Regions from separate parts of the Streptomyces sp. B5E4 genome, predicted to be linked through region 1. Evidence: riboswitches for the same ligand, from Rfam matches in the RefSeq annotation. Region 1 holds a riboswitch; each other region holds the start of a gene.
The links. A riboswitch is a leader RNA that binds a small molecule or an ion and turns the genes downstream of it on or off. The one in region 1 is predicted to bind cyclic di-AMP.
Positions count from the first base shown of each region.

Region 2: another riboswitch for cyclic di-AMP. It lies ahead of ABGA99_RS25620 (LysM peptidoglycan-binding domain-containing protein); the one in region 1 lies ahead of ABGA99_RS29255 (transglycosylase family protein).
Region 3: another riboswitch for cyclic di-AMP. It lies ahead of ABGA99_RS34035 (M23 family metallopeptidase); the one in region 1 lies ahead of ABGA99_RS29255 (transglycosylase family protein).

Region 1 covers NZ_JBDPMI010000030.1:12,115-22,201, forward strand. Annotated here, with positions in the region: gene ABGA99_RS29230 (acyltransferase) at 1-728, opposite strand, end outside; gene ABGA99_RS29235 (SurA N-terminal domain-containing protein) at 900-1,553, shown strand; gene ABGA99_RS29240 (MazG family protein) at 1,633-2,769, shown strand; gene ABGA99_RS29245 (cytochrome P450) at 2,771-4,045, shown strand; gene ABGA99_RS29250 (transglycosylase family protein) at 4,144-5,190, shown strand; cyclic di-AMP (ydaO/yuaA leader) riboswitch at 5,351-5,561, shown strand; gene ABGA99_RS29255 (transglycosylase family protein) at 5,638-6,312, shown strand; gene eno (phosphopyruvate hydratase) at 6,629-7,912, shown strand; gene ABGA99_RS29265 (septum formation initiator family protein) at 8,024-8,491, shown strand; gene ABGA99_RS29270 (DUF501 domain-containing protein) at 8,581-9,117, shown strand; gene ABGA99_RS29275 (Ppx/GppA phosphatase family protein) at 9,114-10,052, shown strand; partial or broken gene ABGA99_RS29280 (YdcF family protein) at 10,070-10,087, shown strand, end outside.
Region 2 covers NZ_JBDPMI010000023.1:39,218-49,304, reverse strand. Annotated here, with positions in the region: gene dgoD (galactonate dehydratase) at 1-458, opposite strand, end outside; gene ABGA99_RS25650 (carbohydrate ABC transporter permease) at 463-1,383, opposite strand; gene ABGA99_RS25645 (sugar ABC transporter permease) at 1,380-2,330, opposite strand; gene ABGA99_RS25640 (extracellular solute-binding protein) at 2,327-3,649, opposite strand; gene ABGA99_RS25635 (beta-galactosidase) at 3,674-5,668, opposite strand; gene ABGA99_RS25630 (SDR family oxidoreductase) at 5,770-6,561, shown strand; gene ABGA99_RS25625 (FCD domain-containing protein) at 6,620-7,414, shown strand; gene ABGA99_RS25620 (LysM peptidoglycan-binding domain-containing protein) at 7,499-8,389, opposite strand; cyclic di-AMP (ydaO/yuaA leader) riboswitch at 8,396-8,570, opposite strand; gene ABGA99_RS25615 (hypothetical protein) at 8,674-9,318, opposite strand; gene ABGA99_RS25610 (DUF397 domain-containing protein) at 9,652-9,900, opposite strand; gene ABGA99_RS25605 (helix-turn-helix transcriptional regulator) at 9,901-10,087, opposite strand, start outside.
Region 3 covers NZ_JBDPMI010000044.1:8,560-18,646, forward strand. Annotated here, with positions in the region: gene ABGA99_RS34020 (cytochrome P450) at 1-256, shown strand, start outside; gene ABGA99_RS34025 (cytochrome P450) at 253-1,524, shown strand; gene ABGA99_RS34030 (PP2C family protein-serine/threonine phosphatase) at 1,741-3,159, shown strand; cyclic di-AMP (ydaO/yuaA leader) riboswitch at 3,383-3,558, shown strand; gene ABGA99_RS34035 (M23 family metallopeptidase) at 3,570-4,691, shown strand; gene ABGA99_RS34040 (VOC family protein) at 4,895-5,260, opposite strand; gene ABGA99_RS34045 (hypothetical protein) at 5,313-6,050, opposite strand; partial or broken gene ABGA99_RS34050 (DUF397 domain-containing protein) at 6,472-6,661, opposite strand; gene ABGA99_RS34055 (PIN-like domain-containing protein) at 6,706-8,151, opposite strand; gene ABGA99_RS34060 (DEAD/DEAH box helicase) at 8,256-10,087, opposite strand, start outside.

The DNA.
Region 1 (10,087 bases):
CTCCGCGGGCGGAGCGAGAAGAGCAGGGCGCCCCCGGCCGCGTACACGAGGGAGTAGACGCCGAACCCCCAGCCGAACGACGGTGTGCCCGAGTCCGCCACCCGGCCTGCGTCGGCCAGCAGACCGGGGCCGAGGGCGAAGCCGAGGAGCACCGCGCCGAGCCACCAGGGGCGCCGGCCGGCGCGCACCAGGACGACGAAGCCGAGGAGGAGGACGACGGGGACGTAGGCGTACAGATACCAGAGGTGGTAGGCGGGGCGTACGGTCCCGAACGCCGCGTCCACGGCCAGGTTCCGCAGGGGGTCCTCATTCGTCTCCCGCAGCTTGCCCCACAGCAGATAGACGACCGTCCACACGCCCATGGGGACGACGATGCGCACCATGCGCTGCGCGAGCCGCCACCCGTCGCGCGGCGGGGCGCCGACGAGGACGGCCCAGCCGGCGATCGCGAAGTACATGGGGACGGCGAACCGGCTGATCGCGTCGGCGGTCATGCCCGCCCAGTACGCGGCGGCACCGTTCGCCTCCTGGCGGCCCACGGCGTTGATGAACTCCGAGCCGGTGTGCCCCAGGATGACGCCGCAGGCGCACAGCAGCCGGATGACGTCCACGTCGTAGCGGTGTCCCGGTCGCCTGGCCGGGGCGGCGGCGGGATCCGGGGCGGCGGCGGGATCCGGCGGTGAAGTGGAGGCGGCTGCCGGCTGCGTCGGCACGTCGGATACGGTCACTGCCGAACCTTCTTGTGCCGCGGTGTACGGAACATGAATGACGGCCGAACAGAACGGCCGAACAGACAAGTCATGCCTTGGCAGTGGTGGCGCCGGCCACCCGTTGCATAAGATCGTGATCCGTATCACGAAGTGGCACGCCGCCGCAGGAAAGCCGCCCAGGAGGCCGCCATGCGCAGGACAGCGCTCGCCGTAACCGCCGCCGCGTTCATCGCGGCCGTGCCGCTGCTCAGCTCGTGCAGCGGCGAACCGCGCGCGGGAGCCGCGGCCGTGCTCGGCGACGACGAGCGCATCACGGTCTCGCAGTTGCAGAACCGGGTCGCCGACGTGCGCGACGCGCAGAACGACAGCCCCCAGGCCGACGAGATGATCGACCAGAGCGGCGACCTCAGCGTGGACACGCTGAACTCCATGCTCCAGGGCCGGGTCATCGAGCAGGCCGCGGAGAACCACGGCGTGACCGTCCCCCGCGGCGAGGTGCAGCGCACGCGCCGCGCCGAGGCGGAGTCGGTCGGCGGTGAGAAGCAGCTGGAGGCGATGTACCTCCAGCAGTACAGCATCCCGCCGGAGGGCCTGGACACGCACTACAAGCAGCAGCTCATGGTGCAGGGCCTGGTGGAGAAGCTGGGCATCAACCCGCAGACGCCGGACGGCCAGGCGCGGCTCGGCGGCGTGCTGGTCGAGGCGTCGAAGGATCTGGGCATCGACGTCAGCCCGCGGTTCGGTACGTGGGACAACGAGCAGGTGCGGCTGGGACAGGCCGACACCCCGTGGATCAAGCAGGTCAGCGCCACCGCCGAGGGCGGCGTCGTCCCCCAGCAGTGAGCGGGCGGCGCGGGGCGCGGCCCGGCCCCGGGCGGCGGCCGGTGCCGGGCTGTCGGCGGCGTCGGCTACGGTCGGGGACGTGACCGGCCGAATCATCCTGCTGACCACCACCCACCGCATCGCCCCGGGGCTGCTGTCCTGGCCCGCGTGGGAGGCGCTGCGCGGCGCCGACCGCGTGCTGTGCGCCGACGCCGCACATCCGCAGGTGCCGTATCTGCGCGAGGCGGGCGTCGCGGTGGAGACCGCCGAGCCCGACGCCCGCGAGCTGGTCGACGCCTGCGCCGGGGGCGCCACCGTCGTCGTGGTCGCCGCGGCGGACGGCGAGCCCCGGCTGACGGACGGCCTGGCGCGGCTGGCGGGCTCGGGGCGGGTGGAGATGCCGTCGCTGGAGCTGCTGCCCGGGTCGTACGACGTGCCGGGCGCCCGGCTGGTCGACGTGGTGCAGGTGATGGACCGGATCCGGCGCGAGTGCCCCTGGAGCAGCGGGCAGACCAGCCCGGGACTGGCGGCGCACAGCCTGGAAGAGGTCTACGAGCTGGTCGAGGAGATCGAGGCGGGGGACCTGGAGGCCGTCCGCGAGGAGCTGGGGGACGTGCTGCTCCAGGTCGTCTTCCACGCCAGGATCGCGGAGGAGGACCCCGAGGAGCCCTTCTCCATCGACGACGTGGCGGGCACCCTCGTGGAGAAGCTGGTCCGCCGCCATCCGCACGTCTTCGGCGACGCGGTCGCCGAGACCCCCGCGGACGTGAAGGCGCACTGGCTGCGCGAGAAGGCCATAGAGAAGCGGCGTACGTCGGTCACGGAAGGCGTCCCGCTGGCCCAGCCGGCGCTGTCGCTGGTGGCGAAGCTGGCGGGCCGCGCCCGCACGGCAGGCCTGACGGTGCAGGTGCCCGGCGGGCGCCCGGCGGACGGCGGCGGGACACAGGCCGGGAGCCGGAACGGGGCTCCGGCCGCAGCCGGGAACGGCGCGCGTAAGGACGAGGCTTCCGCCGTACGGGAAGGCCGCGGCGCGGCTGCGCCGGCGGACGATCCCGTGGACGGCTTCGGCGCCGAACTGCTCGCGCTGGCGCTGCGGGCCGAGGCGCAGGGCGTCGAGCCGGAGAGGGCGCTGCGGGCCGCGGCGCGTACGTACCGCGAGGCGATCCTCACGGCCGAGAAGGCCGGCTCCAGGTCCGAAGGGCCGTCCGCCTCCACCGGGTCCCCCGGCGCCCGCTGAGATGGCCGGTCCGCCCGCGGGCGGCGGGCCCGAGCCCGCGCTCTTCAGCTGGGAGTTCGCCACCGACCCCTATCCCGCGTACGCCTGGCTGCGCACCCACGCGCCCGTCCACCGCACCACCGTGCCCAGCGGCGTCGACGCCTGGCTCGTCACCCGCTACGCCGACGCCCGGCAGGCCCTCGCCGACCCCCGGCTGTCCAAGAACCCCGCGCACCACCACAGCGACAAGACCGGCATCCCCGGTGAGCGCAGCGCGGGCCTCATGACCCACCTGCTCAACATCGACCCGCCCGACCACACCCGGCTGCGCCGGCTGGTCTCCCAGGCGTTCACGCCCCGCCGCGTCGCCGCCTTCGCGCCCCGCGTGCAGGAGCTGACCGACCGCCTCATCGACGGCTTCGCGGACCGCGGCGAGGCCGACCTCATCCACGAGTTCGCCTTCCCGCTGCCGATCTACGCCATCTGCGACCTCCTCGGCGTCCCGGCCGAGGACCAGGACGACTTCCGCGACTGGGCCGGCGTGATGCTGCATTCCTCCGGGGGACGCCCCCCGGACCCCCGTAACCACGGCAAGGGCCCGCGAGGCGGCGTCGCCCGCGCGGTGAAGAAGATGCGGGCCTACCTCGCCGAGCTGATCCACCGCAAGCGCGCGGCGCTCGGCGGGGGCGACGCCGCGGACGACGACCTGATCTCCGGCCTCATCCGCGCCTCCGACGAGGGCGAGAAGCTGACGGAGAACGAGGCCGCCGCCATGGCGTTCATCCTGCTGTTCGCGGGCTTCGAGACCACCGTCAACCTGATCGGCAACGGCACGTACGCCCTCCTCACCCACCCCGTCGAGCGTGCCCGGCTGGCCGCGGATCCCGCGCTGCTGCCCTCCGCGGTGGAGGAACTGCTGCGCTACGACGGCCCGGTGGAGATGGCGACGTGGCGGTTCGCCACCGAGCCGCTGGAGATCGGCGGGCAGCGCGTCGCCGTGGGCGATCCGGTACTCGTCGTGCTGGCCGCCGCCGACCGCGACCCGGCACGCTTCGCCGACCCCGACAGCCTGGATCTGTCGCGGCGTGACAATCAGCACGTGGGCTACGGCCACGGCATCCACTACTGCCTCGGCGCCCCCCTCGCCCGTCTGGAGGCGCAGACCGCCCTGGGTACCCTGCTGCGCCGCCTTCCCGACCTGCGGCTGGCGGGCGAGACGTCCGAATTGCGGTGGCGCGGCGGGCTCATCATGCGCGGCCTTCGGACGCTGCCGGTGCACTTCGGCCGTTCTCTGTGATCTGCGCGTGACTATCAGGCGATCAACTTGTGATCGGAGGTAGTTCGGTATTAAGTTCGGCCACTGGCTCGAACACACAGGGAACGAAAGGCACTCGCATGCGCTCGGGTAACGGACGCCACCGACGTCCCCGCCAGGCCCCCGCGTTCGTCGTCGCGGCCGGGGCGACCGGGGCGGGTCTCGCCCTGCCGCTGCTGGGCGCGAGCGGCGCGAGCGCCGCCGACGCCGGCACGTGGGACCGGGTCGCCGAGTGCGAGAGCGGCGGGCTGTGGAGTGCCGACGAGGGCAACGGGTACTACGGCGGCCTGCAGTTGACGATGGACATGTGGCAGGAGTACGGGGGCGAGGAGTTCGCCTCGCAGCCCGACTTCGCCAGCCGCGCGCAGCAGATCACGGTCGCCGAGCGCATCCTCGCCGGCATGGGTGCCGACAAGGCGTGGCCGGAGTGCGCCCAGGACGCCGGGCTGCACGGCGACGACGGGGTGCCGGAGGTCGACCCCGGCGCCGAGCTGCCGCTGCTGCCCACGGCGCCGCCGACCCCCGCCCCCGCCCCGGACGACGACTCCCACGGCCGGGACGAGGACCGGCGTACGGACCGCGAGGACGGGGACGACCGCGGGGACGACGGCGACCGCGACGCCCGGAAGTCCACCGAGGGCGGCAAGCACCGCGGCGGCCAGGACCCGGACGAGCGTGACCGCGGCTCCGGCGAGTCGACCGGCCGTGACGACGGCGCCCCCTCCGCCGAGGGCTCCGGCCGGCACCGCGCCCCGGACGCCTCCGCGACCCCCACCCCGTCCGAAGCCCCGTCCTCGCCCGGCGCCCCCGAGGGCCCGCGCGAGGCCGTCGAGACCCCCGGCGCCTCCCAGTCGCCCAACGCGAACGAGCTGCCGGAACCCGGCCGCGAGTGGATCGCGGAGATCCCCGGCGACACGGAGAAGCGCGGCGAGGACCGCCAGGGCGGCGACGCCGCGGCGGGCGACGGCAGTTATACCGTCCGACCGGGTGACACCCTCTCGGAAATTGCCAGAGAGCATTCGCTGTCGGGCGGATGGTCCGAATTGTACGACGGGAACAAGAACTCCCTGGGTAAGGACCCCGACACCATCAAGCCTGGTCAGGAACTCGAATTGCGCGGGAACTGAACAGCGGGCGGGTAAAGTCGGCGCGGATTAGTCATATTTGACGTAATCGGCTGACCGGGCTACCTGACGGACGTAAACCGGGCGTGGCGCTTTCCGAGGTCTTTGAATCGCACACGCCTATGTGCTTACCGTCACATCGCTCGCCAACGCGAGTCCCGGTGATCGCCTCACGCCGAATCCTGTCGGCGTTCACCCGGGTCACCTGTGCATGAAGCACCGCTGACAGGAGCGGGGGACCCACGGTAAGTGCCGCTCCGGTCCAACGAGAAGGCGGACCGGCGGCTTGGGGTCAAGCCGCACGTATGACGTACGGCCGGGCACTCACAGCCCGCACCCGACAGCTCACCTCGCAGGCGTCGGTGAGAAAAGAGCATCATGCTTCTTCCTGCCGGAACGGGTAAGCACCGCCGTCCCGCCGCACAGGCACGCCTGGGCACGCACTCCCGCATGGCCGTCCTCGTGGGCGCCACCGGAACCGCGTTCGGGCTGCCGGTGCTCGGCGCCCAGAACGCGGTCGCGGCGCCGATCGATACGTGGGAACGGGTGGCCGCCTGTGAGTCCGGAGGAGATTGGGCGACGAATACGGGGAACGGCTATTTCGGCGGCGTCCAGTTCTCCCAGACGAGCTGGGCCGCCGCCGGCGGCCGCAGCTACGCCCCGCGCGCCGACCTGGCGACGAAGCAGCAGCAGATCGCCGTCGCGGAGCGGCTGCTGTCCATGCAGGGCCCGGGGGCGTGGCCCAACTGCGGGCCACGCGCGGGCCTGGCCGCGGGCAGTCCGGCCGCCGGGCAGATCGTCCCGCCGGCGCCCCAGGACGCCCCGCAGCAGCAACAGCAGAGCCAGCCGCAGACCCAGTCGCAGCCGGCCCCGCAGGCGCAGGAGCAGGCGCCGCAGGAGGCTCCGCAGGGCACCGAGGCCCGCGGCGCCGGCGAGCAGACGCAGCCGGAGTCCCGCACGGTCTTCCGCGGCTTCTACTACGAGGTCCGCGAGGGCGACAGCCTCGACGACATCGCCCGGCGGCACGGCGCGGAGAGCTGGCAGCAGTTGTACGAGGACAACAAATCGGTCGTCGGCGAGGACCCGGACCTGATCCGGCCCGGCCAGAAGCTGAAGGTGGGCTAGTCCGGCGCGCGGGCGGGCCGCACCGGGCCGCGAACCGGCCGGCCCGCCCGCGCCGTGTGCACCGCCGCCTCCCCTGCCGCCCGGCACGCCACGGCGGTACGGCGCGGCCGTCCCGGCCCGTCCGGTGCGCGGGCCGGGACGACCACGCCGTACGACGTCGGCTCCCGGGCCGCCGCCCTGCCCCCGGGCCGCCGCCCTGCCCCCGGGCCCGAACCGTCTCGTACCGCGGAATGCGGCCGGGTACGCGCCGGGGCCGTCACCCGGGGCGGCTAGGCTCAGGGCGGAACCCGTAGCGAATCCCTCCGAAGGAGACACCGTGCCGTCCATCGACGTCGTCGTAGCCCGAGAGATTCTCGACTCCCGCGGCAACCCCACGGTCGAGGTCGAGGTCGGCCTCGACGACGGCAGCACCGGCCGTGCTGCCGTTCCGTCCGGCGCCTCCACCGGCGCCTTCGAGGCCCTGGAGCTGCGCGACGGGGACAAGGCCCGCTACGGCGGGAAGGGCGTCGAGAAGGCCGTGCTCGCCGTCATCGAGCAGATCGGCCCCGAGCTCGTCGGCTACGACGCGACCGAGCAGCGCCTCATCGACCAGGCGATGTTCGACCTCGACGCCACCCCCGACAAGTCCTCCCTCGGCGCCAACGCCATCCTCGGCGTCTCCCTCGCCGTCGCGCACGCCGCCTCCGAGGCGTCCGACCTGCCGCTGTTCCGCTACCTCGGCGGCCCCAACGCGCACGTGCTGCCCGTGCCGATGATGAACATCCTCAACGGCGGCAGCCACGCGGACTCCAACGTCGACATCCAGGAGTTCATGATCGCGCCGATCGGCGCCGAGTCGTTCTCCGAGGCCGTGCGCTGCGGCGCGGAGATCTACCACCAGCTCAAGGCCGTCCTCAAGGAGCGCGGCCTGTCCACGGGCCTCGGCGACGAGGGCGGCTTCGCGCCGAACCTCGACTCCAACCGGGACGCGCTGGACCTCATCATCGAGGCGATCCAGAAGGCCGGCTACACCGCGGGCCAGGACGTCGCCCTCGCGCTCGACGTCGCCGCCTCGGAGTTCTACAAGGACGGCGTGTACGTCTTCGAGGGCAAGGGCCGTTCCGCCGCCGAGATGACGGAGTACTACGAGCAGCTCGTCGCGGACTACCCGCTGGTGTCCATCGAGGACCCGCTGTTCGAGGACGACTGGGCCGGCTGGCACGTGCTGACCGAGCGGCTCGGCGACAAGGTCCAGATCGTCGGCGACGACCTCTTCGTCACCAACCCCGAGCGGCTGCAGCGCGGCATCGACGAGGGCTCGGCCAACGCACTGCTGGTCAAGGTCAACCAGATCGGCTCGCTCACCGAGACCCTGGACGCCGTCGAGCTGGCCCAGCGCAACGGCTTCAAGTGCATGATGTCCCACCGCTCCGGCGAGACCGAGGACGTCACCATCGCCGACCTGGCCGTCGCCACGAACTGCGGCCAGATCAAGACCGGCGCCCCCGCCCGCTCCGAGCGGGTCGCCAAGTACAACCAGCTCCTGCGCATCGAGGAGATCCTCGACGACGCCGCCGAGTACGCCGGCCGCAGCGCCTTCCCCCGCTACAAGAACGGCTGAACGGACCGACCCCGTACGACATCGGCGTCGGACGCATCCGGCCCCGGCCGCACCGCGTAAGGTGCGACCGGGGCCGACCACCGCTTGCCGCCCGGGGAGGAGGCGACGCACATGGCCAGGGATCGCTTCTCCACCACCACCCGGCTCAAGCTGCTCGGCGAGCAGGCCGTCAGCCGGGTCTCGGAGCGCGTCTACCGCGCGCGCCCCGCGCGGCGCAGCCGGCTGACGGGGCGGGCCGCGGTGCTCGCGCTCGTCGTCTGCTCGCTGGTGGTGGCGCTGGCGTACCCGCTGCGCCAGTACATCGCGCAGCGCGCCGAGATCGCTGAGCTGGAGCGGGAGAAGGCGCAGGCCGAGCAGCGGGTGGAGGACCTGCGGGACGAGAAGTCCCGCTGGAACGACCCGGAGTACGTGCGCCGGCAGGCCCGCGAGCACCTGCACTACGTCCTGCCCGGCGAGACCGGCTACCTGATGCGCGACGGCACCGGCTCCGCCCGCTCCGGCGAGGCGGGGGAGACGGTGGACAGGCCCTGGTACGAGAACCTGTGGGACGGCCTGGACGCGGCGGACGGCCGTCGCTGAGGCGCGTCACGTACGCGAACGCCGCCCGCCGCGGCACGCCGGCCGCACGCCGGATGCCGGACGCCGACCGCCCGGCTGAACGAGGAGAGATGGACAAGCCCCCGCCGCCCACCGAGCACACCCCCGCCACCCCGGCCGATGCCGCCGCCGTGGCCGCGCAGTTGGGCCGCGCCCCGCGCGGCCTGCGCGCCGTGGCGCACCGCTGCCCGTGCGGCAACCCGGACGTCGTGGAGACGTCCCCGCGGCTGCCCGACGGCACGCCGTTCCCGACGCTGTACTACCTGACGTGCCCGCGCGCGAACTCCGCGATCGGCACGCTGGAGGCGGACGGCGTGATGAAGGAGATGACGGCCCGGCTGGCGACGGACCCGGAGCTGGCGGCGGCCTACCGCGCGGCCCACGAGGACTACCTCGCCCGCCGCGACACGATCGCCGAGCTGTCCGGCTTCCCGAGCGCGGGCGGGATGCCGGACCGGGTGAAGTGCCTGCACGTGCTGGTCGCGCACGCGCTGGCGGCCGGGCCCGGGGTGAACCCGCTGGGGGACGAGGCGCTGGCGATGCTGCCGGAGTGGTGGGCCAAGGGCCCGTGCGTGACGCCAGAGGAATCCGGGGAGGATGGGGCATGACCCGAGTGGCTGCCGTGGACTGCGGTACGAATTCGATCCGCCTGCTGGTCGCGGACGTCGACCCTGATTCTGGCGAACTGAAGGACCTGGACCGCCGGATGGAGATCGTCCGGCTCGGCCAGGGCGTGGACCGTACGGGCCGGCTGGCGCCCGAGGCGCTGGAGCGCACCTTCGCGGCCTGCCGCCGGTACGCGGAGGTCATCGAGCGGCTGGGCGCGGTGCGTACCCGCTTCGTCGCCACCTCCGCCTCCCGCGACGCGGAGAACCGCGCGGACTTCGCCCGCGGCGTGGAGGAGATCCTCGGCGTCCGCCCGGAGGTCATCACCGGCGACGAGGAGGCCGCGCTGGCCTTCACCGGCGCCACGAAGGAGCTGTCGGGCCGGGTGCCGGGGCCGTACCTGGTGGTCGACATCGGCGGCGGCTCGACGGAGTTCGTCGCCGGCACCGACGACGTGGCGGCGGCCCGCTCGGTCGACATCGGCTGCGTCCGCCTCACCGAACGCCACCACTTCGCCGACCCCCCGACGCCGGAGCAGATCGCGGCGGCGAAGGCGGACGTCGCCGCGGCCCTGGACACGGCGGAAGCCGCGGTCCCGCTCCGCGACACCGCCACGCTGGTCGGCCTGGCCGGCTCGGTCACCACGGTCGCGGGCATCGCGATGGACCTCCCCGCCTACGACACGATGGCCCTGCACCACGCCCGCGTCCCGGTGGCCCGGATCCGCGAGATCACCGACTTCCTGCTCCGGGCGACCCACGAGGAGCGAGCCGCGATCCCGGTCATGCACCCGGGCCGCGTCGACGTGATCGCCGCGGGGGCGCTGGTCCTGCTGTCGGTCATGGAACGCACGGGCGCCCCCGACGTGATCGTCAGCGAGCACGACATCCTGGACGGCATCGCGTACCGGTGCGCCTCAGCCGATCAAGGCCGCTGACCTGCCGTAACGCGCATCCCCGGGCCCGGAACACG
Region 2 (10,087 bases), on a different contig from region 1:
TCCATCCGCCCGGAGGCGTTCATCTTCACCGCCGTGAAGCCCGCCTCCACCTGCGCGGCGACCTGGTCGCGCACCTCGCCGGGCTCGTCGCCGCCGACCCAGCAGTACGCGCGGGCGCGCTCGCGCACCGGGCCGCCGAGCAACTGGTGCACGGGCGCGCCGAACGCCTTGCCCGCCAGGTCCCACAGCGCCTGGTCGAGACCCGCGACGGCCGAGGAGAGCACCGGACCGCCGCGGTAGAAGGAGCCCTTGGTCATGAGCTGCCAGTGGTCCTCGATCCGCAGCGGGTCGGCGCCGAGGAGAAACTGCCCGGCGAGTTCGTGGACGGCCGTGCGGACGGTCGCCGCCCGGCCCTCCACGACCGGCTCGCCCCAGCCCACGAGGCCGTCGTCCGTCTCGATCCGGCAGAACAGCCAGCGCGGCGGCACGGCGAAGGTCTCGACCCGGGTGATCTTCAACTGCCTACTCCTTGACGCTGCCCTCGGTCAGCCCGGTCTGCCAGAAGCGCTGGAGGACGAGCATCGCGACGGCCAGGGGGATGACGGAGACGAAGGCTCCGCCGATGGTGTACTGCGTGAGTTCGGGCACCCGGTCCGCGGCCTGCTGCCAGGTGACCAGCCCGAGGGTGATCGGATACTTCCGGTCGTCGGAGAGCATCACCAACGGCAGGAAGTAGTTGTTCCAGATGTGTACGAACTGGAAGAGGAAGACGGTCACCAGCGCCGGGGTCATGATCCGCAGCACCAGCGAGAAGAAGATCCGCCCCTCGCCCGCGCCGTCCACGCGCGCCGCCTCCAGCAGCGTGTCGGGCACCGCCGCCTCCGCGTAGATGCGGCACAGATAGACGCCGAACGGGCTGACGACGCTGGGGATCAGGACGCCCCAGTAGGTGTTCGTCAGCTCCAGCTTGCTGAACATCAGGTACAGCGGCAGCGCCAGCGCCGTCGAGGGCAGCAGGACCCCGGCGAGGACGAACCTGAAGACCGCCTCCCGGCCCGTGAAGCGGTACTTGGCCAGCGCGAAGCCGGCCGCGGCGGACAGCAGCGTCGCCAGCACCGCGCCGACGCCCGCGTACAGCAGGGAGTTCAGCGTCCAGCGCAGGTAGACATGCCCGTCGTAGCTGAAGACCCGGCCCAGGTTGTCCCACAGCTGCGGGTCGTCGAACCACAGGCCGAAGGAGCCGTAGAGGCTGTCGTTCGACTTGGTGGCCGCGACCAGCAGCCAGTAGACCGGCAGCAGGAAGTACAGTGCGGCCGCCGTGAGCACGGCCACCAGGACGATACGGCCGGGGCGCGGCGCCCGGCGCGGGCGCGGTGCGGGTGCGGCGGGCGGGGATCCGGCCGCCGTGGTGCCGGTCGTGGTTCTCATGCCGGTGGCGCTCACCGCTCGCTCCTTTGCTTGCGGGTGACGAGGCTGAGGAATCCGAACGACAGCACCATGGCGACGACCGCGAGGATGACCGACTTGGCCGCCGCCAGATACAGGTTGGCGTTCGCGAAGGCGTCGAAGTACGCGCTGAGGTTGGGGGTGTAGTCGGTGGTGACGGCCGGGGCGACCTTCTTCAGCACCAGCGGTTCGGCGAAGAGCTGCATGGTGCCGATGAGGGAGAACACGGTGGTCAGCACGAGCGCCGGCCGCACCAGCGGGATCTTGATGCGCAGCGCCGTCTGCCACGGCCCGGCGCCGTCGATCCCGGCGGCCTCGTACAGCTCCTGCGGTACGGCCTTGAGCTGGGCGATGATGATCAGCATGTTGTAGCCGGCGAACTGCCAGACCACGATGTTGGCGATCGACCACAGCACGTGGTCGTAGCCGAGGAAGTCCGGCTGGAAGCCGAGGTCGCCGAGGACGGAGGTGACCGGGCTGACCCCGGGCACGTACAGGAAGCCCCACAGGATGGTGGCGATCACGCCGGGGATGCCGTACGGCAGGAAGTACGTGGCGCGCAGCAGTCCCGCCCACCGGTGGGAGACCTGGTCCAGCAGCAGCGCGAGCACCAGCGCCAGCAGCAGCATCACCGGCACCTGCACGATGCCGAAGAGCAGCACCCGGCCGAAGCCCTCGACGAACGTCTCCTGGTGCAGGGCGAGGGAGTAGTTCTCGAAGCCGGCGAAGCCGACGGTCGGCTCGCCCAGGCCCATCGGGCCGCTGCGCTCGACCTTCAGCATGCTCTGGTAGAAGGCGTAGAGGACCGGCACCACCATCGCGAACAGGTACAGGGCGAGGAACGGGCCGAGGAACGCCCACGCCTTGCGGTCGGGTCGGCCGCGGGGCTTGCCGCGAGCGGCGGTGCCGGACCGCGCCGGGCCCGGTTTCACGGATGTGCTCATCGCGCGCTCCTCGCCTTGAGCCCCTTGGCCCTCAGGTCGTCCACGAACGTGCCCTCGGCGTCCCTGAGGGCGTCCGCGAGCGAGCCGTGCCCGGCCAGGACGCGGCCGAAGGCGTCCTGGACGTGCGCGTACGACTGCGTCGTCGTCGGCGCGAAGCGCCAGGAGGTGTCGACGTTGCCGTCGGCGAGCTGGAAGACCTCGTTGTAGCGCTGCCCGCCGAAGAACGGGTCGGGCTTGCCGAGCGCGGAGTCCGCCAGCTCGATCCGCGCCGCGGGCCAGCCGTAGCCGGCGGCGATCAGCAGGTCGAGCGCCGCCGGGTCGGTGTTGAGCCAGTGGGCGAACTCCAGCGCCTCCACCGGATGCCTGCTGCCCTGGAGGATCGCGGTGGACGAGCCGCCCCAGTTGGACGAGGCGTGCGCGCCGCGCTCCCACTGCGGCAGTTCGGCGACCCGCCACCGGCCCTCGGTACGCGGCGCGTTGCCACGGATCAGGGCGTCGTACCACTGCGCGCCCGGCCAGGTGACGAGCTGCCCCGTCTGCAGGCCCTTGAAGAACGCGGACTGTGCGTCCTGGACGGGCGCCACGAGCCCGTCGGTGAGCATCCCGTCCCAGAAGTCGGCGACCTCAAGCGACTCGGGACCCGCGAGGTCGACCACCCAGGTGTCGCCCTCGGTGGTCACCCAGTGGGCGCCGCGCTGCCAGGGGAAGGCGGCGAACCACTGGGCGTTGGCGGGCGGGAAGGCGGTGATGAGGGAGCCGCGCTTCTTGATCTTCACCGCCGCGGCCCGGAATTCGTCCCATGTGGCCGGGACCTCGATGTCCCACTTGTCGAAGAGGTCCTGGCGGTAGAACAGCCCCATCGGGCCGGACGCCTGGGGGATCGCGTAGGTCCTTCCCGCGAACACCCCCTGCTGCCACTGCCAGTCGGTGTACGCGCCCTTCAGCTCGTCGGCGCCGTACTCGCTCAGGTCCGTCAGGCCGTTCACGAGCATGAACTCGGGCAGCGCGTAGTACTCCACCTGCGCCAGGTCGGGCGGATCGCCCGCGGTGAGGGAGGAGTGCATCTTCTGGTAGCCGCCGGAGGTGTTGGCCGGCACCATCTGCACGTCGACCCGCACGTCCGGATTCTGCTCGTTCCACAGCGCCACGGCCTTCTGCAGCGGCACCCAGGTCCAGAAGGTCAGCGTGACCTTCTGCCCCGGCCCGCGCCTGGTCGCCGTGGTCGTACGGGCCGCGCCGACCTTCTCGCCGCAGCCCGCCAGTGCGGGCGCGGCGGCCGCCGCCGCGCCCCACGCCAGGATCTTCCTTCGGGTGGGCATCCGACCTCCTTGTCAGTGCGCTCCTCAGGACCGGAAAATCACGACCCCCCGGGCGGGCAGGTCGACGGAGGCGACCGGGCCGGCCGCGGGGTCCGCGCCGTCGCCGGCGAGCACGGGCATCGGCTCCGGCAGGGTCACGGTCGCCGTACCGGCGCCGTGGTTGAGCAGGAAGAGGAACCGCCCGTCCGCGCCCTCGCGCACGGTGGCCTGGACGCCCGCCGGCAGCCCCGGCAGCACCGGCGCCACCCCGGCCCCGGCGCGCACCCGGTCCACCAGGCCGCGCATCTGTGCCGCCGGCAGCCGGGTGCCGGCGTACCAGGCGACTCCGTCCCCGTACGCGTGCCTGGTGAGCGCCGGCCGCCCGGCCAGCTCACCCGCGCCGAACGCCGCGACCTCCTCCGCGCCTTCGAGGTCGATCGCCTCGGACCACAGGTCTCCGCTGCCGGTCAGTGCCCCGGTCAGCGGCAGGCGCTGCCCCTCGGCCAGCGGCCAGAACTCCTCCACGCGCAGTCCCAGCACCTCGCGCAGCGGCGCCGGGTAGCCGCCGAGGTGGACGCGGTCGCAGTCGTCGGAGATGCCGGTGAAGTACGAGACGAGCAGATGCCCCCCGGCCCGGACGAACTCCGTCAGCCGGGCACCCGTCTCCGTGCTCATCAGATACAGGTTCGGCACCACCACGAGGCGGTACGCGGACAGGTCGCGGTCCGGCGGCACCACGTCGCACTCCACGCCCGCCTCGAAGAACGGCCGGTAGTGCCGGCGCAGCGTCTCGGCGAAGTCCAGGTCCGCCGACGGGTGCGAGCCCTGCTCCAGCGCCCACCAGCTGTGCCAGTCCGCGAGCAGCGCCACCTCCGGGCGCGAGCGCGCGCCCGCGAGCTGCGGCACGGCGGCCAGTTCCCGGCCCAGCGCGCGCACCTCGCGGAAGATCCGGGTGTCGGTACCGGCGTGCGGCACCATCGCCGAGTGGAACTTCTCGGCGCCGCCGGGGGTCGCCCGCCACTGGAAGTACAGCACCGCGTCCGCGCCCTGCGCGACCGCCTGCCAGCTCCACAGCCGCATCGTGCCGGGCGGCTTGGGGCTGTTGCGGGCCCGCCAGTTGACGGCGCTGGGCGCCTGCTCCATCAGCATCCACGGGCGCCCGCCGCCCGCCGAGCGGGTCACGTCGAAGGCGAGGGCCGCACCGATGTGGGTCTCGGGGTCGTACGGGTCCTGGTAGAAGTCCAGCGCCTGGACGTCCTCGTGCGCGGCCCAGGCGTACGGGTCGACGGGCTTGTGCAGCGGCATGTGGTTGGTGGTGACGGGCACGTCGGGGGTGATCCGGCGCAGCGCCGCCTTCTCGGCGAGGTAGCACTGCAGCAGCGCGTCGTCGCAGAAGCGGGCGTAGTCCAGCACCTGGGCCGGGTTGGGGTGGGTGGGGCTGGTGCGCGGCGGGAGCACCTCCTCGAAGGTGCCGTAGCGCTGCGACCAGAAGGTGGTGGCCCAGGCGGTGTTCAGCGCCTCGACGGTGCCGTAGCGCTCGCGCAGCCAGCGGCGGAAGTCGGCGGCGGAGACGTCGCAGTAGCACCGGGGGTTGGAGCAGCCGTACTCGTTGCCGATGTGCCAGCTGTCCAGGGCGGGGTGGGTGCCGTAGCGGGTGGCCAGCTCGGTGACCAGGCCCACGGCGTGCTCGCGGTAGACCGGGCTGGAGGGGCAGAAGTGCTGGCGCGAGCCGGGCCACTTGCGGATGCCGTCGGCGTCCTGCGGCAGCATCTCGGGGTGCCGGTCGGTCAGCCACGGCGGCGGGGAGGCGGTCATGGTCGCCAGGCAGACGCGGATGCCCGCGCCGTGCAGGTCGTCCAGCACGCGGCCGAACCACTCGAAGTCGTACGCGCCGGGCCGCGGTTCGACCAGCGCCCAGGAGAAGATCCCGGCCGTGACCATGGAGACCCCGGCCTCCTTCATCAGCCGGATGTCCTCGGCCCTGACCTCCTCCGGCCAGTGCTCGGGGTTGTAGTCGCCGCCGAAGTGGATGCGCCCCACGCTGCCTCCGCCCCTCTTGCTCAATTCTTAAATTACGAATTAACCTTGCGGGCAAGGTAGAAGTGCCGCGGCAGATCCGTCAACACCCGGAGCGTGACCTCGTGACAGCAGCCGGAGCCAGGCGACTTCCGCACACCGACCGGTTCGCGGGCCGCACCGCCGTCGTCACCGGAGCCGCCGCCGGCATCGGCGCGGCCACCGCCCGCCGGCTCGCCGCCGAGGGCGCCGCCGTCGTCGTCGCCGACATCGACGGCGACCGGGCGGAGGCCACGGCCGCGGAGATCCGCGCCGCGGGCGGCACGGCGGCGGCCGTCGTCGCGGACGTGGCCGAGGAGGACGGCTGGGCGCGGATCCTGGCCGCGGCCGGGGACTTCGGGCCCGTCGGCGTCCTCGTCTCCAACGCCGTCGCCGTCGACGTCGCCCCCGCGCACGAGACGACGCCCGCGTCCTGGCGGCGCCAGGTCGATGTCGGGCTGACGGCCGCGTTCCTCGGCTTCCGCGCCTGCCTGCCGGGGCTGCGTGCGCAGCAGGGTGCCCCCGGCGCCGCGGTGCTGGTCTCGTCCGTGCACGCCAGGCACGGCATCCCCGGCCACCCCGCGTACGCCGCCGCCAAGGGCGGGCTGCTGTCGCTGGCCGGCCAACTGGCCGTCGAGTACGGCCCGTCGGTGCGGGTGAACACCGTGCTGCCGGGGCCCGTGCTCACCCGGCTCTGGGACCGCGTCCCCGAGGAGGACCGCAGGGCCAGCGCGGCGCAGACCGCCGCGGGGCGGCTGGGTGCGCCGGAGGAGGTGGCCGCCGCGGTCGCCTTCCTCGCCGCGCCCGAGGCGTCCTACGTCACCGGCGCGAGCCTGGTCGTGGACGGGGGCTGGAGCGTCGTAAAGTCATCGGCCTGAGCGGGGGCGCCGCGGGGGACGGCGGGGCGCACGGGACGTGAGGGAGGAGCGAGCGGCCATGGCGGGTTACGCGCGCCGCGGGGTGCACGGGCAGACGGTGGAGACCCTCGCGCACCGCGTACTGGGGGGTGAGATCGCCGAGGGCGCCACCCTCGATCTCGCCGCGCTCCAGGCCGAACTGGGGGTCAGCCTCACCGCGTTGCGCGAGTCGCTGAAGGTGCTGGCGGCCAAGGGCATGGTCGACGCCCGGCAGAAGCGCGGCACCTTCGTCCGGCCGCGCGCCGACTGGCACCTCCTCGACGCCGACGTGCTGCGCTGGCGCTTCGAGACCGCGGGCCGGCAGCAGGGCGAGGGCGCCGCCGCGCGGGCCGCCTCCCCGCTGCTGCGCGACCTGGACGAGGTGCGCGGCATCGTCGAGCCGGCGGCTGTCCGGCTGGCCGCGGTGCGGCGCACCGCGGCGGACCTGGCGGCGCTGGAGGCGGCGCTCACGGCGATGGCCGGGGCGCGGGACGGCGCGGCCGAGGCCGTCGCGGCGGACCTCGCGTTCCACCGCGCCCTGCTGGCCGCCTCGCACAACGAGCTGCTGGAGCGCATGGATCAGGTCCTCGCCAGCGGACTGGCCGCCCGCGACCGCCTGGTGCACGGCCCGGGACACCACCCGCGGGATCCCGTGCCGGGCCACCGCGCCGTGCTGACGGCGATACGGGCCCGGGACCCGCACGCCGCGGAGGCGGCGATGCACCGGCTCCTGGCGCAGGCGGCCCGGGACCTGGCCGAGCTGTCCGCCGTCCCTCCGCCGGCACCCGGCCCCGAGCCCGCGCCGTCGGTCACGGACCGGGCGGCCGGGGCGTAGCCCGTACGACGCACGCGCCCCGCCGCGCGGAGATCCACGCGACGGGGCGGCAGCAGACTTTCCGCGGGCCCGGGCCCCCCGGAATCAGTACCAGTTGTTGGCCTGCCAGAACTCCCAGGCACCGCACGGGCTGCCGTAGCGTTCGTTCATGTAGTCCAGGCCCCACTCGATCTGGGTGACCGGGTTGGTGCGCCAGTCGGCGCCGGCCGAGGCCATCTTGTCGCCCGGCAGCGCCTGCATCAGGCCGTACGCGCCGGAGCTGGGGTTCGTCGCGGTGTGGTCCCAGCCGCTCTCCCGCTCCACGATGTTGCTGAAGCAGGTGAACTGGTCGGCGGGCACGATCTCCCGGGCCGCGGCCTGGATGCCGGACTCGGTGGTCGGGACGCTCGCCTGCGACGCCTCGGTGGCGCCGCCGGAGCTCCCGGAGGACGACGAGCCGTTCGGGTCGATGGACGTGTCGACCTTGCCGCCCTGGGTGTCGACGCGCAGTTCGGTGCCGACCTTCAGCGCGGCCGGGTTGTCGCCGATCGCCTTCTCGTTGTCGACGTACACCCGCTGCCAGCCGCCGGGCACGTCGTACTTCGCGGCTATCTTCGCCAGCGTCTCGCCGGCGCCGACGGTGTGCTCGACGTAACGCTGCTGCTTCTGCTCGGTCTTGGCGGCGGTCTGGTCGGCCTCGGCGGGCTTGCTCCCGGCCTTCTCGTCCCCGAGGTCCAGCTCCTGGCCCGGGAGGATCAGGTGGGGGTTGTCGCCGACGGCTTCCTTGTTGGCCTCGTACAGCTTCTGCCAGTCGGGCCCGAAGCCGTTGTCCTCGGCGATCTCCGAGAGGGTGTCGCCCTTCTCGACCGTATAGGCGTGGGCGGCGGTCGCCGCGATTCCGCCGGCGACGGGCAGGGCTATGCCCACCCCCGCGGCGGCGGCATAACGGCGGGTGGAGCGCGACTTGGGCGCGCGCCGGGTGCCGGTTCCGGCCATGGTGGCTCGCTCTTTCTCCGACGCCTGCGAGGTGAGCTGTCGGGTTCGGGCTGGAGTTGCCCGGCCGCGTCGTGCTGTGCGGCTTCACCCCGAGTCGGGGAGTGCGGTGCGGTCCTGCCACCGTGCTCCGGCCGACGGAGAAGTGGTTCCCCCGCTCCTGCCCGAACGGCTGTGGGGACGACGGATCCGGGCTCCGACGGGCAGGATTCGGCGTACCGGAGCGCGGTGCTCGCGTCTGCGAACGTCTCGGACACTAGGAGATCGAACGGCAGATCACAAGAGGATCACGAGGATCGACGCATGCTCTGACGCTCCGTGGTGACGCGCGCACGCGTGGGGCGGCTGTGGCGCGTGTGACGTTCGGCATGTACGCCGAGTCGCAACTCCTCCAACAGAGGCTGCCCCGCGGGGACGACGAGACCGTGCACCCCGCGCTCCGCGGCGCCGGCGAGGGCGGTCCGCCAGGCGTCGGGACCGGCGGGTGCCGCCACCGGGGTCCAGCGCCCCGCGCCCGGCTCCTCGTAGCCGGGACCGGCGGGCGCGAGCCGGCGGAAGGCGGGCACCGCCGGGGCGACGGCGCCGAGTTCGGCGCACCGCCGGGAGTCGGCGGCGAGCGCGAGCCGGCCGCCGCTGAGCAGCACGACGGTGGCCAGCGCCCGGGCCAGCAGCGCGGCCTGCGGGACGCTGACGGGCAGCGCGACGACCAGCCGCGCCCGGCCGGTGGCGGCGGCCAGGGCGGCGGCGAGCGCCAGCACGTCGTGCGCCGGGTCGGGGCCGCCGTCCAGCCACAGCGCGTCGGCGCCCGCGGCCTCGTACGCCGCGCACTCCGCGAGCCAGTCCGCGGGCTCGTCCAGCAGCCGGGGGAGCAGCACTCCGACCTGGACCGGCCGCGTGGCGGCGTCGGCAGGCGGGGGTGGAGATGCGCTCATCGCGGGCCTCCCCGGGTGGCTGACGAGGGCCATCGGGGGCATACCGTACGCCCATACGTCGCGGAAGGCAGCGGTGCGGACACCCACGGTTCATGATTTCTGGAATTTCATCTGCCGTGCCCCGGGGCGGTGTTGCGCGTCCGTACCCCGGCAAACGCCGAGGGAGGGGACCCCCCCGGGGTGTCCCCTCCCTCTCTGTGCTCCCGGCCGGTGGCCCATGTCAGTGCACGTGGGCCACACCCCCGTTCGCCGGGATGGGCTCGCCGTCCTGACCGGACGGCGAGTGGACCGGGCGGCGCGGCTGCAGGTGCGCGGGCACCGCGCCGGGCGCGGTCATGCGAGGCTCCGCGAGAGCAGGAAGTCGGCCTTGCCCGCCTTGGCGCCCTCGATGAACGCGTCCATCTCACCGGGGGTGTAGATGAGGGCGGGACCGTCGGGGTGCGCCGAGTGCCGTACCGCGATCCGCCCGTCCCGCAGCTTCATGGCCTCGACGCAGTTGCCGCCGTTGCCGCCGCTCCACGGCTTGTGCCAGCCCTCGGTGCCGAGGTCCGCCGCCGGCATGCCGTTGTAAATGCGTTCCATTCACAGCTCCTTGCGGAAGTCCCGGAGGATTTCCTTCGTGCGTTTTGCCGTCGCCGCCTGGGCCGCCATGTGGTCCAGGGCGGCGAGGTGTGTGGCCACCTCGTGCCGGCCGTCGAGGTAGACGGCGCCGGTGAGGTACTCGGTGTAGATCATGTCCGGCAGCTCGGGCATGGCGAACCGGAAGAGG
Region 3 (10,087 bases), on a different contig from region 1:
CGGCGTACCCGCGCAGGCGGGCAACAGCGCCCACTTCGCCTTCAGCTACGGCGACTTCCGCTGCCCCTTCCCGGCCCAGGAGATCGCAGAGATCATCGCCCGGACGGGCCTTGAGGTACTCCTCGACCGGCTGCCCGACCTGGACCTGTCCGTGCCGGCCCGGACGCTGGTGCGGCGGCCGTCCGCGTTCCTGCGCGGCATGACCGCCCTGCCGGTCACCTTCACCCCCGTACGCGCTGCAGGAGGCCGTCCGTGAACTGCCCGCATGCCGCCGGCTCCGCCGCCGCCCCGACCGGCTCCGGGGCCCTCCCCGGGCCGCTGGCCATCGACCCTCTCGTACGCGACCTCGCGGGCGAGACCGCGCAGTTGTGCGCCGCCCCGCCGCTCACCCGGATCGAACTGCTCGGCGCGCCCGCGTGGACCGTCACGCGGCACGCCGAGGCGCGGCAACTGCTCACCGACGCCCGGCTCGTCAAGGACATCGGCGCCTGGCGGCTGTGGCAGACGGGCGAGGTCACGGCGGAGTGGCCGCTGATCGGGATGGTCAACCCGGGCCGGTCGCTGTTCACGGTCGACGGCGCCGAGCACCGGCGGCTGCGCGCCAAGACGGCGCAGGCCATCACGCCGCGGCGGCTCGACGCGCTGCGGCCGGTGGTCGAGCGGGTGACGGCCGAGCTGCTGGACTCCCTGGAGTCCGCGGCGGCCGAGGGCGACGGGGTGGTCGACCTCAAGGAGGTCTTCGCGCAGCCGCTGCCGATGCGGGTGGTGTGCGCGCTCATGGGCGTCCCGGAATCGGAGATACCGCGGCAGATGCGGCTGTGGAAAGCCTTCTTCTCCATGCTCACGCCGCAGGACGAACGGCTCGCGGTGATGGCGGAACTCGACCGCGTGTTCACCGACATGGTGCGGGAGAAGACCGCGGCCCCCGCCGACGACCTCACGAGCGCGCTGATCCTCGCCGACGAGGGAGGTGAGCCGCTGACCGAGGAAGAGGTCGTCGGCAACCTGAAGTCGATGATCGCCGCCGGGCACGAGACCACGATCACGCTCCTGCTCACCACCGTGCGCGGGCTGCTGACCGATCCCGGTCAACTCGGCATGATCCGCGAGGGCAAGGTGACGTGGGAGACGGCCATCGAGGAGGCGCTGCGGTACGACCCGCCCGTGACCCATCTGCTGATGCGGTTCGCGACGGAGGACATCGAGATCGCCGGCACGGTGATCGAGAAGGGCGAGGGCGTCGTCATCTCGTACCGCGCGATCGGGCGCGACGCCGGGCACCACGGGGCGGACGCGGACGCCTTCGACGTGGGGCGGCCGACGCCGATCCGGCACATGACCTTCGGGCACGGGCCGCACATCTGCCCCGGCGCGGCGCTGTCGCGGCTGGAGGCGGCGGTGGCGCTGCCGGCGCTCTTCGCCCGGTTCCCGGAGCTGCGGGCGGCGGTGCCGCTGGGGGAGCTGCGGAACCTGCCGGTGATGACGCAGAACGACCTGGAGTCCTTCCCGGTACGGCTCGCCTGACGACGCCCGCCGGGGCGCGCGGAACCGGCGCGCGCCGGTTCCGGCCGGCGGTGTGCCCGCTCGGCTGTACCCTCTGGCTGCGGTCCGCCGGCTCGCGTCTCCTGCGACTGTCTGCCCGCGACCCTCGCTGTAAGGCTGCTTGTCACCCGCCTGGCCCCCCGCGGTCGCCGGCCCTCCCAGGGCACGAAACCCTGAGGGACGACGGTGAGGGTCCGCGTGTCGGCCGCAGGGAGGACAGCGCAGGAACGGCAGCGCAAGAGAGAGCAGGTGCAGCCGGTGCGGGAGGACGGCACGCAGGGCGCGGAACGGGACGCGGGCGGGCGCGGCGGACAGGACGGCGGTGAGCCGGATCACGAGGGCCACGGCCCGTACCGGGAAGGGCGCGGCCCGTACCGGGAAGGGCGCGGCCCGTACCGGGAAGGGCGCGGCCACTATGGCAACGGGCGCGCCTACCGCGCGGGCAGCGGCGCGCTGGACACGTCGGGCCGGCTCCGCCGCTCCGAGGTGACCGGCGGGGGCGAGGGGCACGTCCAGTGGGCGCTGCGGTGGCTGCCCGCCGGGCTGATCGTCGCTGGGACGCTGTTCTTCTGGTTCACGCCGCAGGGGCTCAGGTCGTCGCCGGTCTTCGAAACCACCCCGCTGCTCGCCGCCGCGCTGCTGACCCTGCGCGGCACTGTGGCGGTCGCCGTCTCCACCCTTGTCGTGTATGTCGCACTTGAGGTCCTCAACGGCACCGCCACGGCCCCCGGTGCGATCACCCAGATGGTGTCGCAGGCCGTGCTCGGTGGCCTGGCGATCGGCATCAACGTCCTCATCCAGCGCAACTACCGCCGGCTGACGTCCTCCCGCCACGTCGCCGTCGCCGCGCAGCGCGCCGTGCTGCCGAACCCGCCGGACGGCTTCGGCACCCTGCGGGTCGCCGCCCGCTACCAGGCCGCCGACGCCGACGCCCGTATCGGCGGCGACCTCTACGCCGTGCAGGAGGGCCCGTACGGCGTGCGCTGCATCATCGGCGACGTACGCGGCAAGGGGCTGGAGGCGGTGGAGTCCGTGGCCGTCGTCATCGGCGCCTTCCGGGAGGCGGCCGAGGAGGAGGCGGGGCTCGCCGGGGTGGCGCGGCGGCTGGAACGCGCGCTGCAGCGCCAGGAGACGGGGCGCAGCGGCCTCGACCGGGTGGAGGGGTTCACGACCGCGGTGCTGGCGGAGGTCGACCGCGAGGGCGGCGCGCTACGGCTGCTGAACCGCGGCCATCCGGCGCCCGTGCTGCTGGGGCCGGACGGCGCGGCGCGCACGCTGCACCCGCACGAGCACGCGCTGCCGCTGGGCATGGGCGAGCTGGGCACGTGGCCGGACGAACTGCTGGAAGTGGCGTTCCCGCCGGGAACGGCCCTCGTCCTGTTCACGGACGGCGTGACCGAGGCGCGGAACAAGGCGGGCGTCTTCTACGACCCGCTGACGCGGCTGGACGGCCTGGTCTTCGACGGACCGCACGAACTGCTGGACAGCCTCCTGGACGACGTGACCCGCTATACGGGCGGAATGGTCGCGGACGACATGGCGCTGTTCGCCCTCGCCCGCTCTCGTACACCGTTCGGAGAGCCGTCGGACCCGCCCTCGCCCCTTCACGCTCCGTAGTGGAATAGCGCCCCTCCGCATAACAACTGATGCACGATCAGCTAACGACCGGACCTCACCGCGCGTAATCAGCCCGTCAACTTGTCCGTTTCCGCTGGTACATGCCCGGATCGTCCGCGGTGAAGCACAACTGAATAACGGGAACGACTTGGAATCGAACGCCGTCGTCCGCTAGCGTGCGGTAACGCAGCGCGGTCGTCACTGCCGTCGTAAGAGGCGGCACCGTGCGCCGTCGCCGAATCCCGCACGCGTCACAACTGCAGCAACGGCAACACCTAGGGAACCGGGGAACCACCACCTTGGGGTGAATCGGGCCAACCTCCGCCAGGAGGCGGCCCGTAGGAGACCTTCCTGCTCCGAACCCGTCAGCTAACCCGGTAGGCGAGAAGGAAGGAAAGGAGTACGCCTTCGTGGCGTCCTACAGGTCTGGGCCTGGCTACGGCCATGGCTATGACGATTACGGCTACGACGGCAATGCGTCCGGCGGCTACGCCCCCGAGGGGTATGCGCCGACCGGTTACGCCGCCGAAGAGCCGGTCGACGAAGTCCTCCCCGAGGACGACCTTCCCTCTCGCGGCCGTCGGCGCCTCCCCCGGCAGCGCGGCGGCAGCATGGCGCGCAGCGGCGCCGTACTCGGCGTCGGCGTCTTCGCCGCCGTCGGCGCGGGCAGCATCGCCACCGCGCAGGAGAAGCCGCCGGTCGCGATATCCATGCCCGACCAGGTCGACACCGTTGCGAACCGGATAAGCGCCCAACTTCCGGACGCGGAGAGCCTGCCGGGCGTCGGCGACCTGATACCGAGCGAGGAAGAGCCCGCCTCCGACACGGTCGTCACCACGGCGCCGCTCACCCAGGTCAGCTACGCCGGCGACACCGACACCGCGACCCAGCCCGCCGACTCCGGCGAGGCCCTGCGGGCGCGCATCCTGCAGCAGGCGGAGCAGCAGCAGGCGGAGGCCGACGCCTCTGCCCGCGCGGCCGCCCAGGCCGAGGCCGCCCAGCAGGCGGCCGACGAGGCCGCCGAGGCGAAGGCGCAGGAAGAGGAGCGCCAGCGCCAACTGGAGGAGGAGCGCCGCCGCAAGGCGGAGGAGGAGGCCCGCCGCAAGGCGGAGGAGGAGCGCCTCGCCAAGCTCGCCGCCAGCTACGTCGCCCCGGTCGCCAACTACACGCTCACCTCGACGTTCGGCGAGTCCGGCGACATGTGGGCCGCGGGCCACACGGGCCAGGACTTCGCCGCCTCCACCGGCACGCCGGTCAAGGCCGTGCACGGCGGCACGATCACCGAGGCCGGCTGGGCCGGCTCGTACGGCTACCGCATCGTCCTCACGCTGGAGGACGGCACCGAGGTCTGGTACTGCCATCTGTCCTCCATCATCCAGTCCTCGGGTGAGGTCACGACCGGAGACGTCATCGGGCGCGTAGGCGCCACGGGCAACGTCACCGGCCCGCACCTGCACCTGGAGGTACGACCCGGCGGGGGGGACGCAGTGGACCCCCTCGCCTGGCTGCGCAACAACGGCGCCCCGGTCTGACCGACGCGGCGGGCACGGTGCCCCGGCTTTCTCGGCCGGGACGGGCGCCCGCCGCACGGACCGCAAGCCCCCATAACCCCTTTCCCACGTCTCCGGCGTGCCCGTACGCACCTTCCCCCGTGGCGTCCGTGCGCGCACCGAGACCGCCGGCGGCCCTGGTGGCCGACCCCCCGACACCAGGGCCGTCGGCTTTTTCCCGGGGCCTACTCCCCGGGCCCGCAGAGACAGAACGGATGCCCGGCGGGATCGGCGAACACCGGGCAACTGCCACCCGCTTCGGAGAGCCGCGTGGCCCCGAGCCGCAGCGCCAGCTCGCCCGCGGCGGTCGAGTCGTCGACGCCGAAGCAGAGGTGCATCTGCTGGGGATAGGTGCGGTCGAAGTCGGGCCAGAGCGGCGGCCGGTAGCCGGCGACTTCCTCGAATGCCAGCCGTGGAAAGCTGTCTTCGTCCTTGGCGATCACCATCCAGTCGTCACGAATGACCCGCATGCCGAGCAACTGCGTATAGAAGTCGGCAAGCTCGCGGGCGTCGGCGCAGTCGAGCACGATGTTCCTGACATGGGCGTCCATGGCGGCCACCCTGCCACGCACCACGGACATCGCCGGGAAACCCTGCGGCGCCTCACGCAGCCGCGGTGGCAGAAGCGGCGTCGGAGGCGCCGGCGCTGGCGGCGGCACCGGCACGAGCAGCCGCACCGGCAACTGCGTGGGCAGCCGCGGTGGCAGCCGCAGCAGCGCCGGCGGCACCACGCGGGTCCCCGGCGGCGAGCTCGCCCAGGGCGGCGCGGATCGTGTGGAGCATCCGCTGGGGCCGCTCGAAGACGTCGGCCGCGGTGAACCGCAGCATGCGCCGGACCTCGGGACAGCGCCCCAGGTCGTTGAAGCGCTCGACGTCGGCCAGATGAGCGGCCCGGCTGCCGTGGAAGGCGTAGCCCTCGATCTCCACGACGAGCCCGGCCACCGGGAAGAAGAAGTCCACTCGTATCCGCCGGCCGTTGGACGCGGTGAACGGCACTTGGCTGAGCGGCCGTAGCCCCGCGTCGTACATCCGCAGCCGCGCGACCGTCTCCGCGGGCGACTCGGAGCGCGGATCGACGAGCGCCAGCCGCTGCCGCGCCGCGACGACCCCCCGCCGCTGCCCGATACCGGCAACGGCCTCGGAAACCGCGTGCAGATCGATCACCTGCTCCCGCCACCGCCGCGGCCATCCCCCAGCGGCCCCCAACGGCCGCCGGGTCAACGCCGACTCCACGGCCACCAGCGCCGCATCCCGCTCCGCCGTACGCAGCAGGTCGACCAAAGTCCGCGCGGCGTCGGTCACCCGCAGCCCGGCAACGGTGACGATCTCCTCGTCACTCACCGCGGTCCGATGCAACACGCACCCCTCGGGCGCCCGTCCCCGCCCCCGCACGTGCGTGAACTCGGGCCGCACCCCGAGCACTTCGACCCCGAGCAGATGAGCCGCCGCACTGTGGCTCACGACCAACTCCGCCCGCCCGGCCTGCGCCACCCGCAACCGCAGCCGCAGATCATCAACCCGCCCCGGCTCCACCCAAACCCCGGCCCGAACCTTCCGCCACCCCTCCTTCCGCAACCGCCGCACCAACACCCCGGACGACCATCCGGCCGCCAAAGCCTCGGCACAAACCAACACGCCACCATTGCCCGCCGCCAACGCACCCAGCGACCCAAGTTCCCCCGTCATGCCCCCACCCTCTCCCGGATCCCCACCCTCCGCTTCCCCCTGTGGATAACTCCGGCTCCAGAGAGCTTCGGGCAGGTCAGAAGCGCTCGGCGAACTCCCCGGCCCGAACCCCCGCAACGAAGGCCCGCCACCCCGCGGCAGAGAACGCGAGAGCAGGCCCATCGGGATCCTTGCTGTCCCGCACAGGAACAACGCCGGAGGCGGCAACCGCCGGCGCGCCCACTCGACACAGCCGCCGCCATCACCGTTCCTATAGCGGACTTGATCCAGCGGATCGTGCCCAGTGGGAGCGCCTCCTTCACGAGGGGTGTCAGCTTCGGGAGCGCCTATTGCTTTCTGCTTGTTGCGCCGCCAGTCGGCGCAAGACAGCGCGGTCAGCCTGCGGGATGGAGTCCAACAGGTCCATGAACCATGGTGCGATCCACGATGAGTTCCGGTGGAGCCACTCACCTGGCGGGAGGGCAGTGCCGGGTACCCAGTTCTGGGAAGGCGGCTCGCTGCTTCGCGTGGCCGTCGCAATAACTACAGACGGCTCCGTTTCTCCTACAGACCGCCGCCCGAGCTGAGCAGTCACCCCGATCAGCCACCACTGGAACAACCGACGGGACGGCGACGCTGACTCGAGAGCCACACGCACGGTCGAGGAGACGAGTCCCACCGAATTGAATGCATCAAGCGCCAGCCCGTCCGGCGGTTCCAGGTGAGCTGCTGTTTCCTCCGTTACCAGCAGCGGTGTGTCCGGGACCTTCTCCTCAAATGACTCTGACACCCGCTCGATCTCCGCGTACGTATCCGCAGCGAGCTCGGCGTCCAGGAACTCTCTGACGCCGCCGAAGAAGTGCGGTGGCGTCTCGACCCTCAAGTCCGCCTGTGCCCTCCGTCTCAGCTCGTCGACAAGACTGGGCCACGGACGGGAGCTGCTTGGGCCGGAGCCCTGCTCGTACCAGTCCTCCTTCTTGTCGTTTGATACAAACAGCACACGGCGGCTGCCGGCCGGGAGCTTGCGGGCATGCTCGACCAGTTCTTCCCAGAGGAGGAAGTCGCCAGCGGACTTGAGCGGCGTGTCCTTGCCAGAGTCAGAGAATCCGGGAGGGATCTTGTTCGGGAACCGGAAGGCGGTGGCCTCCTCTAGACGTCCGCGCACGACGCTGTCCTCCGGCTGCTGACCGATGCCATCTCCGTAGAGTTTCGCGATGTGCACAAGGATAGGGTCTTCCGCATCAGCGGAACTTAGTGCTAATCCGTGGTCTGCTTTGAGCATGTCCAGGTGGCGTTTGAACTCGTGCCGGTACACGTCGAGGTGGGCATCAACGTCTGAACCCGCGACGAGTGCATCGAGCCCTGCTATCTCCTGCTGAGCCCTGGCATACTTGTCGAGCTGGGCGCACACGACGTTCTTGGCGTCGACGATCGCTTTGCGCGCTGCCATGAGCTTCTTGTTGACTTCTGAGGCGGCATCGGAGAGGGCCCTCTTGCGAGACTCCAGAGTGCTGCGGCGGCCGCGGACGAACTCAAGACCGACCTGGTAGGGCATCCACAGCCGTCCAGCAGTGTGCTCAAGCGCCGACAGCACCTCTTTCCTGGAGGTCTCGGTGTACTCATACAGGCTCAGCAGGACGTTTGTGTCCAGCACGATGATGCCGTCGTTGAAGAAGGAACTTCGCTCCGCGTCCTCATCCAACGGACCGGGCTGGAGCCAGGCTGCGAACCGTTGCAGCAGTACCGGATCTCCCATCTTCCCCTCCGTTTCGATCACCGCTCCCTGGCCGGTCATCTTGGCGCGAGCATCTGAATTCCTCGGAGGTCCGCGTCTGCAGCGGCCGTGCCGCCCCTTGGGCCCGGGCGCAAGGGGCGGTCCCGCTACACCTCGTCAAAGTCGACGAGCATGGTTGACACACGGGCGGGGGCTTTGTCGAGGAGAAAGTCATCGACGAACACCACGTCCGGAACTCCTCGGCTGTCGGCCGCGGTGGCGTTGCGCACCGAGCTGATGCGAGGGGAGGACAGAGCGGCGTCGGCAGCCTCGAATGGGCCCTTGGGAGCGACCCAAATCCGCTCCTTGATGAGGACCGCGGGACCGGTGCCGCCCAGGTCGTCTACGAATTTCGCCTCACCGGGCGGGAAGTCGGACGCCCAGTTCCGCAGCAGTCCTGCTGCCTGGTGGCCATGCTTGCTGCTTTCGGGGCCTGCCCCTTGGAGGATGGCCAGGAGCTCGCCGGCCAGCCGCCAGTCTAGGAGGCTGTGATACGACATATTCGTGTAGTCGCGCAGGCACTGGTAGCACGAGCCGCGGCAGGTGCGGCCGTGTGCACCGTCGGCGAAGCCGGCCAGCATCTTCTTGGCAGTCGCCATGAGCTGCTCGAAGATCTCCCGTTCCGCGAGGTGTGTGCAGTAGCCAGCACCGTTGTCCAAGGTGTCTGAGAGGAAGGCGAAGGTGCGCGCCTTGCTGCTGCCTGAGCCTGCGCCGTGGATGCCGGAAGCGATCTCGTTGGGCTGCACCTGAAGGAGCGAGCCCGCGGCCGTGCGCAGGAGGGCCGCCAGCGAGTACCAGGCCGCGCGCCTGCCGGAGCGGTCGTCGGGGAAGCCGGTGCTCTGTGGCACGGAATTGAGGTTGAGGCGCAGACCGAGCGTAGGGATCTCGCTTGCTTGGGGTCCGAGCAGGAACAGGTCCGTGCGCTGGGCGGCGCCGATGGCGGTGGTGAGCGGTTCCTCGTCGGCGGCGATGTCCTTGGCGAGCCATGGGAACAGATCGGCGACCCCTGCCTCCAGATAGGCGCCAGACCAGCGTGTCGTCGGGCTCACTCTCGAGAAGTGGAACAGGCGGCCGCCGTTGTCGTTGACCGCGTACCGCTTGCCCTTTCCGGCGTGTACCACCATGCCAGGAATCTCGATCTTCAGCGGTGCCCCGTGTTCAAGGTCTGCGGCGGTGCGGGGGGCGAGCGACCTGGCCCTCCAGGCGAAGTTACCGTCGAAGTCGCGAGCCTTACCCGCGGCGTAGAAGCCGGCCGGTTCGCGCAGTTCGATCTCGCGGTAGGAGCCATCGGTTGTCCCGCAGGCGCGGCAAGGGCGCGGCGGGCCATCCTCCTGCTCCGGCAGCGCCTGCACGTCCTCTGCAAGGTGCCCGCAGGCACGGCAGATGCCGATGAGGACGGGCTGCCCCAGCGGTTCCGGCACGGCTCGGGGGACTCGCCCGGTCGGCTCGAACGCGACAGCACCGGCGGCCGTGTGGACCTGTCCGTCTTTGACGGTCTCGGCGCCGGGAGCGAATTGAGAGATCGCGATGTCCAGAGACCGGTCGACTACCCCGCTCGGCGGCCAGGGATAGGAGTCGGAGGGGCGCTTCGTATAAAGGTAGCGGGCTGAGGTGGGGAATCCGAACATCGGCAGCAGGCCTGACTCCGCGAGTCGCTGGCTAAGTTCGTGGTGACCGCGAGGCTCGTGGGCAATCTGGGTGACGCGCTTGGTGAGTTCCTGGCCCACCCAAAGCGCCGCCTTCGCCGGAGGCCAGGCGCTGCGGGTGCGGTCGGCGAGGGCTTCGGCTAGATGGCGGATCTCGGCGTCGTGCGACTTGATCCATACACTGATCTTTTCGCTCACGGCGGGCCAGTCCGCAGTGTGGCCAAACTGGCCGTGGACGTTGCGGGTCGGGTCGGCCTCCATGTCATCCCCTGCCGCGCGCCGCACTGCCTCGA